Regions from separate parts of the Actinoplanes sp. NPDC051494 genome, predicted to be linked through region 2. Evidence: riboswitches for the same ligand, from Rfam matches in the RefSeq annotation. Region 2 holds a riboswitch; the other holds the start of a gene.
The links. A riboswitch is a leader RNA that binds a small molecule or an ion and turns the genes downstream of it on or off. The one in region 2 is predicted to bind cyclic di-AMP.
Positions count from the first base shown of each region.

Region 1 (5,370 bases), on a different contig from region 2:
GGCGGCGCCGGCCAGTGCCGGGCCGGAGGTGAGCGGGCCGAGGCTGCGGCTCACGCCGGTGCCGGTGACCTGGCCGTCGGCGCCGAGCGCGAGGCCGTGGGTGAACACGCCCAGGACCGCGCCCCAGAGCAGCACGATGCCGGCCGAGCTGGCGGCCAGGGCGGCGTCGCAGCGGCGGCGGAAGCGTTCCCCGTCGCCCTTGCCGCGGAACTCCAGGGCCACGCCGCGGATGGCGAGCAGCAGCAGGATGGCGACCATGGGCAGGTACAGGGCGGAGAGCAGGGCGGCGTACCAGTCGGGGAACGCGGCGAACGTGACGCCGATCGCGGCGACCAGCCAGACCTCGTTGCCGTCCCAGAACGGGCCGACGGTGCGCACGATCGCGCCGCGTTCGTGGTCGTCGCGGCCGAGGACCGGGCCGAGGATGCCGACGCCGAAGTCGAAGCCCTCGAGGACGAAGAACAGCACCCAGCAGAGGACGACGAGTGAGAACCAGAGGGTGACCATCGGTTGCTCCTAGTAGACGGGCGCGTCGGCGCGCTCGGGTGCGGCCTCGGCCGCCGGTGCCAGCGGCTGGCGGGAGAGGTGGCGGATCAGCCGGTACCAGACGACCGCGACGATGCCGTAGATGAGCGCGAAGCCGATCAGGGACGCGATCACCTCGGCGCGGGTCAGGCCGGGGGAGATGCCGTCGGCGACCTTGGAGATGCCGAACGCGATCCAGGGCTGGCGGGCGGTCTCGGTGAAGACCCAGCCGATCGAGTTGGCCGCGGTGGGCAGCAGCGGGATCAGCGGCAGGAAGCGGATCAGCTGGCGGTCGTACCATCGCCCGGGCTCGCGGCCCTTGCGGGTGACCCAGAGGTAGTAGGCCGCGACGAGCATCGCCACCATGCCGATGCCGATCATGAGGCGGAACGACCAGAACGCGACCGGGATCATCGGGATGTAGCTGCCCGGGCCGTACTGGGCGACGTACTGCTCCTGCAGGTTGTTGATGCCCTGCACGGTGGAGTGCGGGTCGCCGGTGGCCAGGATCGACAGCAGGTACGGGATGTCGACGGTGAAGAACGGTTCGCTGCCGTCGAGCTTGCCGAGCGCGAACGCGGAGAACGGCGCGCCGGTGGTGGTCTCGTACAGGGCCTCGGCGGCGGCCATCTTCATCGGCTGGACCTCGGTCATGACCTTGCCGAGGTGGTCGCCGGTGATCGCGGTGAATGCGCCGCCGGCGACGGTCAGCCACGCACCCAGCCGGGCGAGCGTACGGAATCCGGCCTCAGCGGTCGCCTTGAACCGCCAGACCCCGATGGCCAGCAGCAGCGAGCCGCCGACCATGACCGCCCCGGCGAGGGTGTGCGGGAACGCGGCGAGGTTGACCTTGTTGAGCAGCAGTTCGCGGAAGCTGTCGAGGTGCGCCCGGCCGGTGACCGGGTCGAGCGAGTACGCGACCGGGTGCTGCATGAACGAGTTGGCGGCCAGGATGATGAACGCCGACAGGACCGTGCCGACGGCGACGATCACGATGGTGGCGGCGTGCACCGTGCGCGGCAGCCGGTCCCAGCCGAAATACCACAGCGCGAGGAACGTGGCCTCGAGGAAGAACGCGAGCATGCCCTCGATCGCGAGCGTCGGGCCGAACACGTCGCCGTAGAACCTGGCGAAGCTGCTCCAGCCCATGCCGAACTGGAACTCCTGTACGAGGCCGGTGACCACGCCGACCGCGAACGTGACGATGAGCAGCTTGCCGACGAACTTGGTCAGGTCGCGGTACTTGTCGTTGCTGGTGCGCAGCCAGGTGAGGTGCAGCCCGGCCGCGGTGGCGGCGAGGCTGATCGACAGCGGCACGAAGAAGTAGTGGTAGATCGTCACGACCGCGAATTGCAGCCGGGTCAGGTCGAGCACGTCCACGGATGGCCTCCTCTACGACGTCCCGTAGTAGATACTACGCGTCGTAGTACGACGCCGTGCAGTAGAGTGGGTCACATGGCACTGGGCGACCTCGAACGCGACATCATGCGACAGCTGTGGGACGCCGCCGAGCCGCTGACCGTCCGGCAGGTCCACGAACGGCTCAGCGGTGAGCGCGGGCTGGCGTACACCACGGTGATGACCGTTCTTGACCGTCTCGCCAAGAAGGGCGTGGTCACGCAGCAGAAGGCCGACCGGGCCTACCGCTACGCACCCGCGCAGTCGCGCGAGGAGATGACCGCGGCGCTCATGCTCGACGCGCTCGGCACGGCCCCGGACGACGCGGCCCGCGACGCGGCTCTGGCACACTTTGTCGGGCGGATCGACCCGTCCGCCCTGGAAGCCGCGATCGAGGCTGCGAAAAGGAGACCGTGACCGCACTGCTGCTCGGCGCGCTGGGGCTGACCCTGTCGCTCGCCGTGCCCGGGATCCTCGCCCGCGCCCGCTGGACCGCCCGCGCCCCGGCCGCTGCGGTCGTGCTGTGGCAGAGCATCACGCTCACCGGCATCCTCTGCGCGCTCGGCGTGGTGCTCGCCGGCCCCCAGGAGCTGGTCGACGAGCTCGGCTCGGGCAAACCGGCCGGCGCCGCGGCCCTGATCGCCGCGCTCGGCGTGGCCACCCTGATCATCATCCGGCTGCTGGTGTCCCTCGCCGGGGTGAGCCACCGCTCGCGGACCCGCCGCGCCCGCCACCGCATGCTGGTCGACCTGCTCGACACCGCCGAACGCCACGGCGAACTGCCCGCCGAGGTGCCCGCCGGCCTGCGGGTGCTCGACGGCCCGCTGCCGTTCGCCTACTGCCTGCCCGGGCGCCGGCCGCGGGTGGTGCTCAGCGGGGGAGCGCTGCGGGTGCTCGGCACCGACCAGGTCGCCGCCGTGATCGCGCACGAACAGGCCCACCTGCGGCACCGCCACGACCTGGTCATGGAGTCCTTCACGGCGTTCTACCGCGCGGTGCCGCGCCCGTTGCGCAGCCGGGCCCCGCTCGACGCGGTGCACCTGCTGCTGGAGATGACCGCCGACGACGCCGCGCGCACCCGGGCCGGCGCCGGCGCGCTGCACTGCGCCCTCCAGGTGCTCGGCGACGCGGTCAGCCCGGACGCCCCCGACGAGATCGGGGCCGGTGCCGCTGAGGAACGCCGCCGTCGCCTGGACCGGCTGACCGGCCCGGACCCCCGGTCGGTGGCGGTCACCGTGCTGGCGTCCACCTCGGCGGTGTGCCTGCTGGTGCTACCCACGGTGATCCTGGTCGTACCCTGGCTCGACCGTGCGTTGATGGCCTGGCCGCTTTAATCCTTCATTAATTACTGTCCGTCACTGGGTCTTACGTGCCGTTGATGGTGGTAAGGCCGGGTTCAAATCACGGAAGATCCGGAGTACGGTGGTGCCCGGCTCGTCGGTCCCCCCTCGTCCGAACCCGGGCGAACTGACGGGTCACCGCCTAATCGTCGTACACGAACCGGGGACCCACGATCCTCTGGGGTGAAGCCGCAGCACGATCGCGGCCGGACGCGCTTCCCGTCCGAACCCGACAGCTAACCCGGTCGGCGGCTGAGGGAAGAAAGGACACAGCACCTACGTGAAACGGATTGGGGCGCCCCGCGCCGCAGTTCTGCGCAGTCTGCTCTGTGTCGTCGCCGCCATCGGGGTCGTGCTCGTACCCACGGCGGCGAACGCGACGCCGGCACCCTCGACCATCGAGAAGCAGATCGATGAACAGTGGAACAAGCTCGAGCCGCTTATCGAGCAGTACAACAAGGTGCACGGTGAGCTCGGCAGCAACCGGGCCCAGCTGAAGAAGATCGACAAGAAGCTCGCACCGCTGGAGCTCGAGGTCGATCTCGCCATGTCGCAGGTGGGCGCCATGGCATCCGACGCGTACATGCGGGGATCCCCCGGCGCGCTCGAGTCGATGGTCGTCACCGGGTCGCCGACCGGACTGACCGAGAAGCTCATGTTTCTCGACCAGCTCGCCCGGCGTCAGCAGCAAGAGGTGGCGGGCGTCGCCAAACTGCGCGACAAGTACGCGAAGCAGAAATCGGATCTGGCCACCCTGACCGACGCGGTCGCGGCCCGGGACAAGGACCTCGCCACTCGCAAGGACCAGATCCAGAAGAAGGTCGACGACCTGCAGGAACTGCGGATCGAGGCCTACGGTGCGTCCGGTGTCGACGATGGACCGCTGAAGCTCGGCCCCTGCCCCGCGACCTACTCCCAGGAAGCGGGCAACCGGGCGGCGCAGAAGGCTTGCGATCTGATCGGCAAGCCGTACATCTTCGGCTCCGCGGGCCCGACCGGGTACGACTGCTCCGGGCTGACCCAGGTCGCCTGGCGCACGGTCGGTGTCTCCCTGTCGCACTACACCGGCAGCCAGATCGGTGCCGGTCGCAGCGTCAGCCGGTCGAACCTGAAGGTGGGGGACCTCATCTTCTACGGCAGCCCGGTGCACCATGTGGCGATCTACGTCGGCGACGGCAAGATCGTGCACGCCCCGCACACCGGGGACTACGTCCGGATGGCGGACATGGACCGGCCGGGTACCCCGGTCGCCTACCGCCGGCCGGGCTGACACCCCCGTCGTAACCCCTGAGGAAGCCGCCACGGTCGTGGCGGCTTCCTCTTTTTCGCTACCCTCGGGCGATGCTGCCGGACGTGTTCGTCGCCAATGTGGTCGGCAACTGGGGCGAGGCGGGGCGCCGCTGGCTGGATACGCTGCCGCGGACCGTGGCCGCGGTCGCGGGCGACTGGGAGCTGACCGTCGGCGAGCCGTTCCCGCTGACGTTCAACTGGGTGGCGCCCGTGCGCCGGGCCGACGGGTCCGCGGCGGTGCTCAAGGTGGGCGTACCCGGCTCCCCGCACCTGGCCACCGAGGCCGCCGCCCTGACCGGATTCGCCGGGGAGGGCGCCGTGCGCCTGCTCGCCCGTGATCGGGTGCGCGGGGCCCTGCTGCTGGAACGCGCCGAGCCGGGCACCACCCTGCGGGCCCTGGTCCGCGACCACGACGAACAGGCCACCGCGGTGCTCGTCGACATCATCCGCCGGCTGCACCGCCCCGTGGTGCCCGGCGTCGAGGACATCGCCGGCCGGAGCGCGGACTTCGCCGCCCACCTCGAACGGTATCCGGGCGACGACCCGCTGCCCCGCGAGCTCGTCGTCCGGGCCGCCGGGCTGTTCGCCGAGCTCTGCCAGGACGGTGGCCGGGTGCTGCTGCACGGCGATCTGCACCACGAGAACGTGCTCGCCGGCACCCGGGAGCCCTGGCTGGCCATCGACCCGCACGGCGTCGCCGGACCGCCCGGCGCCGAGCTCGCGCCGATCCTCTGCAACCCGCTGACCGGCGACGAACCGACCCTGGCCCTGCTCCCGCGCCGGGTCGAACAACTCGCCGACGGTCTCGGCCTCAGCC
Region 1 is NZ_JBITDZ010000005.1:99,223-104,592, reverse strand. Features, by position in the region: gene cydB (cytochrome d ubiquinol oxidase subunit II) at 1-507, opposite strand, end outside; gene ACIA6A_RS19605 (cytochrome ubiquinol oxidase subunit I) at 517-1,905, opposite strand; gene ACIA6A_RS19600 (BlaI/MecI/CopY family transcriptional regulator) at 1,981-2,340, shown strand; gene ACIA6A_RS19595 (M56 family metallopeptidase) at 2,337-3,257, shown strand; cyclic di-AMP (ydaO/yuaA leader) riboswitch at 3,393-3,529, shown strand; gene ACIA6A_RS19590 (NlpC/P60 family protein) at 3,544-4,533, shown strand; gene ACIA6A_RS19585 (aminoglycoside phosphotransferase family protein) at 4,605-5,370, shown strand, end outside.
Region 1: another riboswitch for cyclic di-AMP. It lies ahead of ACIA6A_RS19590 (NlpC/P60 family protein); the one in region 2 lies ahead of ACIA6A_RS22570 (coiled-coil domain-containing protein).

Region 2 (5,370 bases):
CTACAACGGGCAGCTCTCCTTCGCCCCGCGCCTGCCGAGCCGCATCAACGCCCTCGAGTTCTCCCTGCTCTGGCGCGGTCTGCGACTCCGGGTCGAGGTCACCCCGCAGGAGGTCACCTACTCGCTGCGCAACGGCGGCGGCTCGGCCCGCCTCGACCTGCTGCACCACGGCAAGGGAGTAACGGTCACCCAGGTCAAGCCGGTGGTCCTGCAGATCCCGCCGCCGCTACCGACCGGGCCGGTCCCCACACAGCCCGCCGGTCGCGCGCCGGTCCGTAGGGCGGCGACGCTTTAAAGATCCATGTCGTAGCTCGGTGGGGGGTGACGGACCGTCGCTCCCGCCGAGGACGGGCCGGGGCCCAGCATTCGCTGGCCCTGGCCCTTCTTTGTGCGTGAGTGGGGTAAACCGGGCCCGGGGTGCAGGGGGCCTGAGCTGCTGGCGCATCGGGCTGGGCTCTTTGCCGGTGAGCAGCGGATGGTTTTCGGAGCTACCACGTTTCGGGAGTCCGCCCAGATCATGGCTCTGGGCATCGACCCGAATCCGCTTGATGAGTGGTATGTCCGGTTGATGGAGATGCCTGCCACGGTGATCTCGTCGACGTTGGAGGACACGTTCGGGTGGCCGGACGCGACCATCGTGAGCGGTGACGCGGTGGATGTGGTCGCGCGGCTCAAGGCGGAGTCGGATGTGCCGTTGCGGTCGCCGGCCAGTTTGTCGCTGAACTGGGCATTGATGGCCGCCGGTCTCGTGGACCGGGTGCAGGTGACGATTTTCCCGGTCATCTCCGGGCGGACCGGGACCAGCCCGATCCTCGGGGGTGCGGGGGATTTCGACCTCGAGCTGCTGGAGAGCCGCACGCTGGACGGTCACACGCAGGAGCTGGTCTATCGGCCGGCCGCGCGGGTGGCCAAGAACCTCGGGGCCATCTCGCAGTAGCTGTCGGTGAGGAGTTCGGCGATCTCGGTCCAGTCGGTGTCGTCGCCGAGCCGGGCGCCGGCGACGTTGCGGCCCCAGTCGGCGCGGAAGAACGGTCCGTCGCCGGCGGTCAGGCCCAAGAGGTCGTCGGCGGGCACGCGGAACGTCATCATGGTCGGCGACATGCCGTCGACCAGGTGCTGGGCGTAGACCTTGTGACGCGCGGGGTCGGGCACGTAGACATGGGCGAACGTCCGCTTGCGGATCCGCCAGCGGACGCCGATCCAGGCCGGTTCCTCGTACGTCTCCGGCAGGTCCCCGCAGATCGGTCGCAGCCGGTCGAGGATCTCCGGTGGCACATCTCCAGGGCCGGACATGGCCCGACAATACCGGCCGCCGACGGCCCTCAGCGCGCTTGACCGAGCAGCAGCACGATGGTTTCCCGCACCGCCGGGTCCGGCTCGGCCCGCAGATGGTCGCCGAGGACCCGCCGCCGGTGCGGGGGAAGCTCTCCCCAGAGGGCGCGGGGAGACATGAGGACGGCCGCGAGCGACCGCACGCCGGCCTCGCGGTCGGTGAGCGCGGCGGACAGCAGGTCACGGCCGCGTTCGCCCTGGGCGGCCAGCGCCCGCAGGATCATCTCCCGGACGGCCGCATCCGGTTCCGTCGACAACGCCCCGACCAGCACCTCGGGCAGCCCCGCACCCGGCGCCGGATACGTGATGAACGTGCAGGCCGCAGCACGCCGCCGGGCCGCCAGCGGATCCTCACGCAGCGTCGCCACCAGCGCAGCCTCGTCGCCCGCCATCTGGTTCGGGAACCAGGTCAGATCACGGTGACCGGTGAGCACAAAATCCAGCCACCGCTCGTACCAGGCAAGAAAGCCGGGGTCGGAGTAAAAACGCGGCGCGAAGCACCCATCGGCGTTGACCTCGACGAGCCGCCCCCGGTCAGGACCGCTGACCACGAGCAGGGTGTAGTCACTGCACCCGCCGTGGACGACCGTGATCGCCCCGGAGAAACCCGCGACCGGGCGGAGCCACGTCGCCATGGGCAATAGGCCATATTGCGGCCCGGACCCGCCGTGGCCGATCTGGGTGACGAACTCGCGGAACTCCGCCGGTAGCCGGACACCGAGCTGATCCTCGAAGCCTGACAATTCCCGCTCGGTCAGCGGAGGGCCGAGCACGGCCCGTTCCGTCGAAGGTAAAGCTACGATCTTGGCCCTGATCCGGGCGATCCCGCCGTCCACAGCAACTTCGTTCACGAGAAGGTCGTGGTCGGCCATAATGATCCGCCATGGACCTGGACGACTACCAGCGGGGCGCTCTGCGCACCGCCGCCCCGCGAGACCGCCGTAACGAGCTGCTGCACCTGGTGCTCGGCCTGGTCGGCGAGTCCGGCGAGGTGGCCGAGAAGTTCAAGAAGTGGGTCCGGGACCAAGACAGCGACGAATCCCGACTGGACCGGGCCGGCATAGCCAAAGAACTGGGCGACGTCCTCTGGTACGTAGCCGTCCTGGCCGACTACCTGGACCTGTCCCTGGACGACATAGCCACCACCAACCTGGCCAAACTGGCCAGCCGCCAAACCCGAGGCCGCCTGTCCGGCAGCGGCGACAACCGCTGACCCAGGGTGAAACAGCCCGGCCCCCACTCCGCGAGCAAGCAAGCGAAGCAGGGGCCGGGTCAGCACACGAAGAGACGCCTAGAGCATCGACACGTGCACGTGGTCGGTGTGATCACTGGGCCCGTGATAAGACTTCCACCCGGTGACCGGGAACCAGATCATCTTGTTCCAGATGACGTACAGAATGCCCAGGTTGTCCGCGTTACGAACGAGGAACGCCATGAGGTTGTTGCCGTACTCACGGGTGTCCTGGTTGTGCCACGGCGCGAACCCCGACTTCTGCAGGGACCAGTCGCAGGCCCGGCCCTTGGGATGTTCGAACGGCCCGCCGTTGCGGTGACATCCGACAAACCGATTGAATCCGGCCTTCTTCACTTCTTTGTACATATGCAAGGTCCGGGCCGTGATGCAGCCGCTGGTCGTCGGGTCGGTGACGCTGCAGGATTCGCCGGCGAAGTCGCCGTCCGCGTCGCGGGGGGCCGGGGCCGCCTCGTCGCTCTTGGCGTTGACGAAGCCGCCGGTGACCGTGTCGCCGCCGACGAGGTTGAGGGCCTTCTCGGCCGACTTCTTCTGCTTCTCCATCGCGACGAGGTTCTGCTTCTGCGACTTGACCTCTTGGTCGAGCTGCGCCTTCTTGGTGGCGACCTCGTTGATGGCCTCGTCGAGTTCGTGCAGCTTGTGGTCGTTCCTGGAGTTGATCTCCTCGAGGGAGATGGCCTTGTCCAGGAACAGGCCGGGGGAGCTCGCGTTGAGCAGGAAGCCCATCGTGGTCACGCCGCCGGTGCGGTACTGCTGGGCGGCGACCGCGCCCACCTGGGGCAGCAGGGCGTCGCGCTTGTCCTCGGCGGCCTTCACCTGCACGGTGAGGGTGGCCTGGGCCTTGGTCGACTTCTTGACCGCGGTCTTGGCCTGCATGTATCGCCGGCCGGTGCTGTCGAGCAGGTCGTTGAGTTGCGGGTTGTCGTCGCCGTCGTCCGCGGTGGTCTCCCCGCCCGGGGCGGCGCTAGCGGGTGCGCCGGGCGTGACGACCATGGTCACCGCGACTAGCGAGGCCAGGGCGAGAACGAGCCACCGGCTGGGTCGTGCCGTCATCCATGTTCCTTCCACGTTGCCGCCTACCGAGTTAGCTGACGGGTTCGGGACGGAAGCGATCCCTACCGCTGATGGGGGTCAGCGGATTCACCCCAATTACCTGGTGGTTCCCCGGTTCGTCGCGTGACGATTGAGCGGTGGTCCGCCGGCGCCTTTGGGGCGGCACCTTCTTGGCACGACCGGCGGAAAGCTTACCTGAACTCCGTCGGCCCTTCAGTGCTCGCGACCCCGGCAAAACTGTTACGGCGCAACGACTTTACGTGACCACTCGTTGGGCTGACGCAGGTCAGGGCCCGTAACGGCACATCAAAGTGAGTCGTTGCATTCTCTCCGTAGTCATTTCACGGAATGTGTTCGCACGACCGCGCTGAGTACGACGACTGTCAATACTGGAAATCGATGGGTAGTGTTCGTCACGGTTCCATCACGGAGCCGCCGCCTAATCGCCGCGAGGCGAGCCGGGGACCCACCAGGTAATTGGGGTGAATCCGCTGACCCTTATCAGCGGTAGGGGCCACTTCCGTCCCGAACCCGTCAGCTAACTCGGTCGGCGGCCGACGGAAGGAACGTACGTTGAGGGTCGACCCTGTCCGCAGGCGATTAGCGACCGTTCTGGCGCTGCTCGTCGCGACCACCGGACTGGCGCTGGCCGGTCCGGGCGCGGCCTTCGCCGCGCCGCCACCGCTGGCCGCGCCGGGGGATTCCGGTGACGACGGCGAGGGCGGTTCCAAGTCGCTGACCGATCAGCTCGAGGACGCCTCGAAGGGCTTCGTGGAGGCCCAGGAGACGCTCGAGGGTTCCAGGAAGCGGCAGCAGACGCTGGTCACCAAGCTCAAGGAGCTCGATACCGAGCTCGGCCCGCGGCAGGCGGCACTGGACGACATCGTCCGGCAGTCGTACCAGCGGGGCCGGCTGGGGCCGATGGGCGCGCTGCTCACCGCGTCGTCGACCGGCACGATGATGGACCGGGCGGAGACGCTGGAGACGATCGCGGTCAAGCAGGACCGCGCGGTCCGGGACCTCAAGGACGCGAAGACCCAGCAGGAGCAGGCGAAGACCGCGATCGACGTCGAGATCCGCAAGCAGCAGGCGCAGGTCACGGTCATGGCCAAGCGCAAGACGCAGGCCGAGAACGCGTTGAAGACGCACAACGCCAAGGTTGCCGCCGCCAACGCGGCGAAAGCGGTCGCCGAGACCGGCAGCAGCCCGGCGGGCAACAGTTCGACGGCCGAGTCGGCGCCCCGCAACTCCGACGGTTCGCTGGTGTCGGAGTCGTGCAGCATCGACGATCCGACCTCGGGTGGCTGCATCACCCCGCGCACCCTGCACGCGATGAAGCAGGCGCAGGCGGCCGGCTTCACCCGCTTCGTGGCCTGCTTCCGCACCCAGAACAGCGGTGAGCACCCCAAGGGACGGGCCTGCGACTTCGCCGCCGACAAGACCGGCTTCGGCGGGGTGGCCACCGGCAGCAGCAAGACGTACGGCAACAACCTGGCCGACTATTTCATCGACAACTCGAGCCGGCTCGGGGTGTTGTACGTGATCTGGTTCAACCGGATCTGGTTGCCGAGCAGTGGCTGGAAGGCGTACTCCGGAGGTAACGGCGACCCGTCCAGCGACCACACGAACCACGTGCACCTATCTATGAGATAGGTCACAGCGAAGGGAAAGGGGGCGGCCACCGGCCGCCCCCTTTTCTCACTTCTTGACGTACGCCTCGTATTCCTTCATGA
Region 2 is NZ_JBITDZ010000006.1:210,036-215,405, forward strand. Features, by position in the region: gene ACIA6A_RS22540 (glycoside hydrolase family 65 protein) at 1-295, shown strand, start outside; gene ACIA6A_RS22545 (dihydrofolate reductase family protein) at 389-937, shown strand; gene ACIA6A_RS22550 (MmcQ/YjbR family DNA-binding protein) at 886-1,293, opposite strand; gene ACIA6A_RS22555 (SMI1/KNR4 family protein) at 1,323-2,183, opposite strand; gene ACIA6A_RS22560 (nucleoside triphosphate pyrophosphohydrolase family protein) at 2,216-2,545, shown strand; gene ACIA6A_RS22565 (coiled-coil domain-containing protein) at 2,624-3,637, opposite strand; cyclic di-AMP (ydaO/yuaA leader) riboswitch at 3,643-3,784, opposite strand; cyclic di-AMP (ydaO/yuaA leader) riboswitch at 4,064-4,206, shown strand; gene ACIA6A_RS22570 (coiled-coil domain-containing protein) at 4,211-5,290, shown strand; gene ACIA6A_RS22575 (ABC transporter ATP-binding protein) at 5,336-5,370, opposite strand, start outside.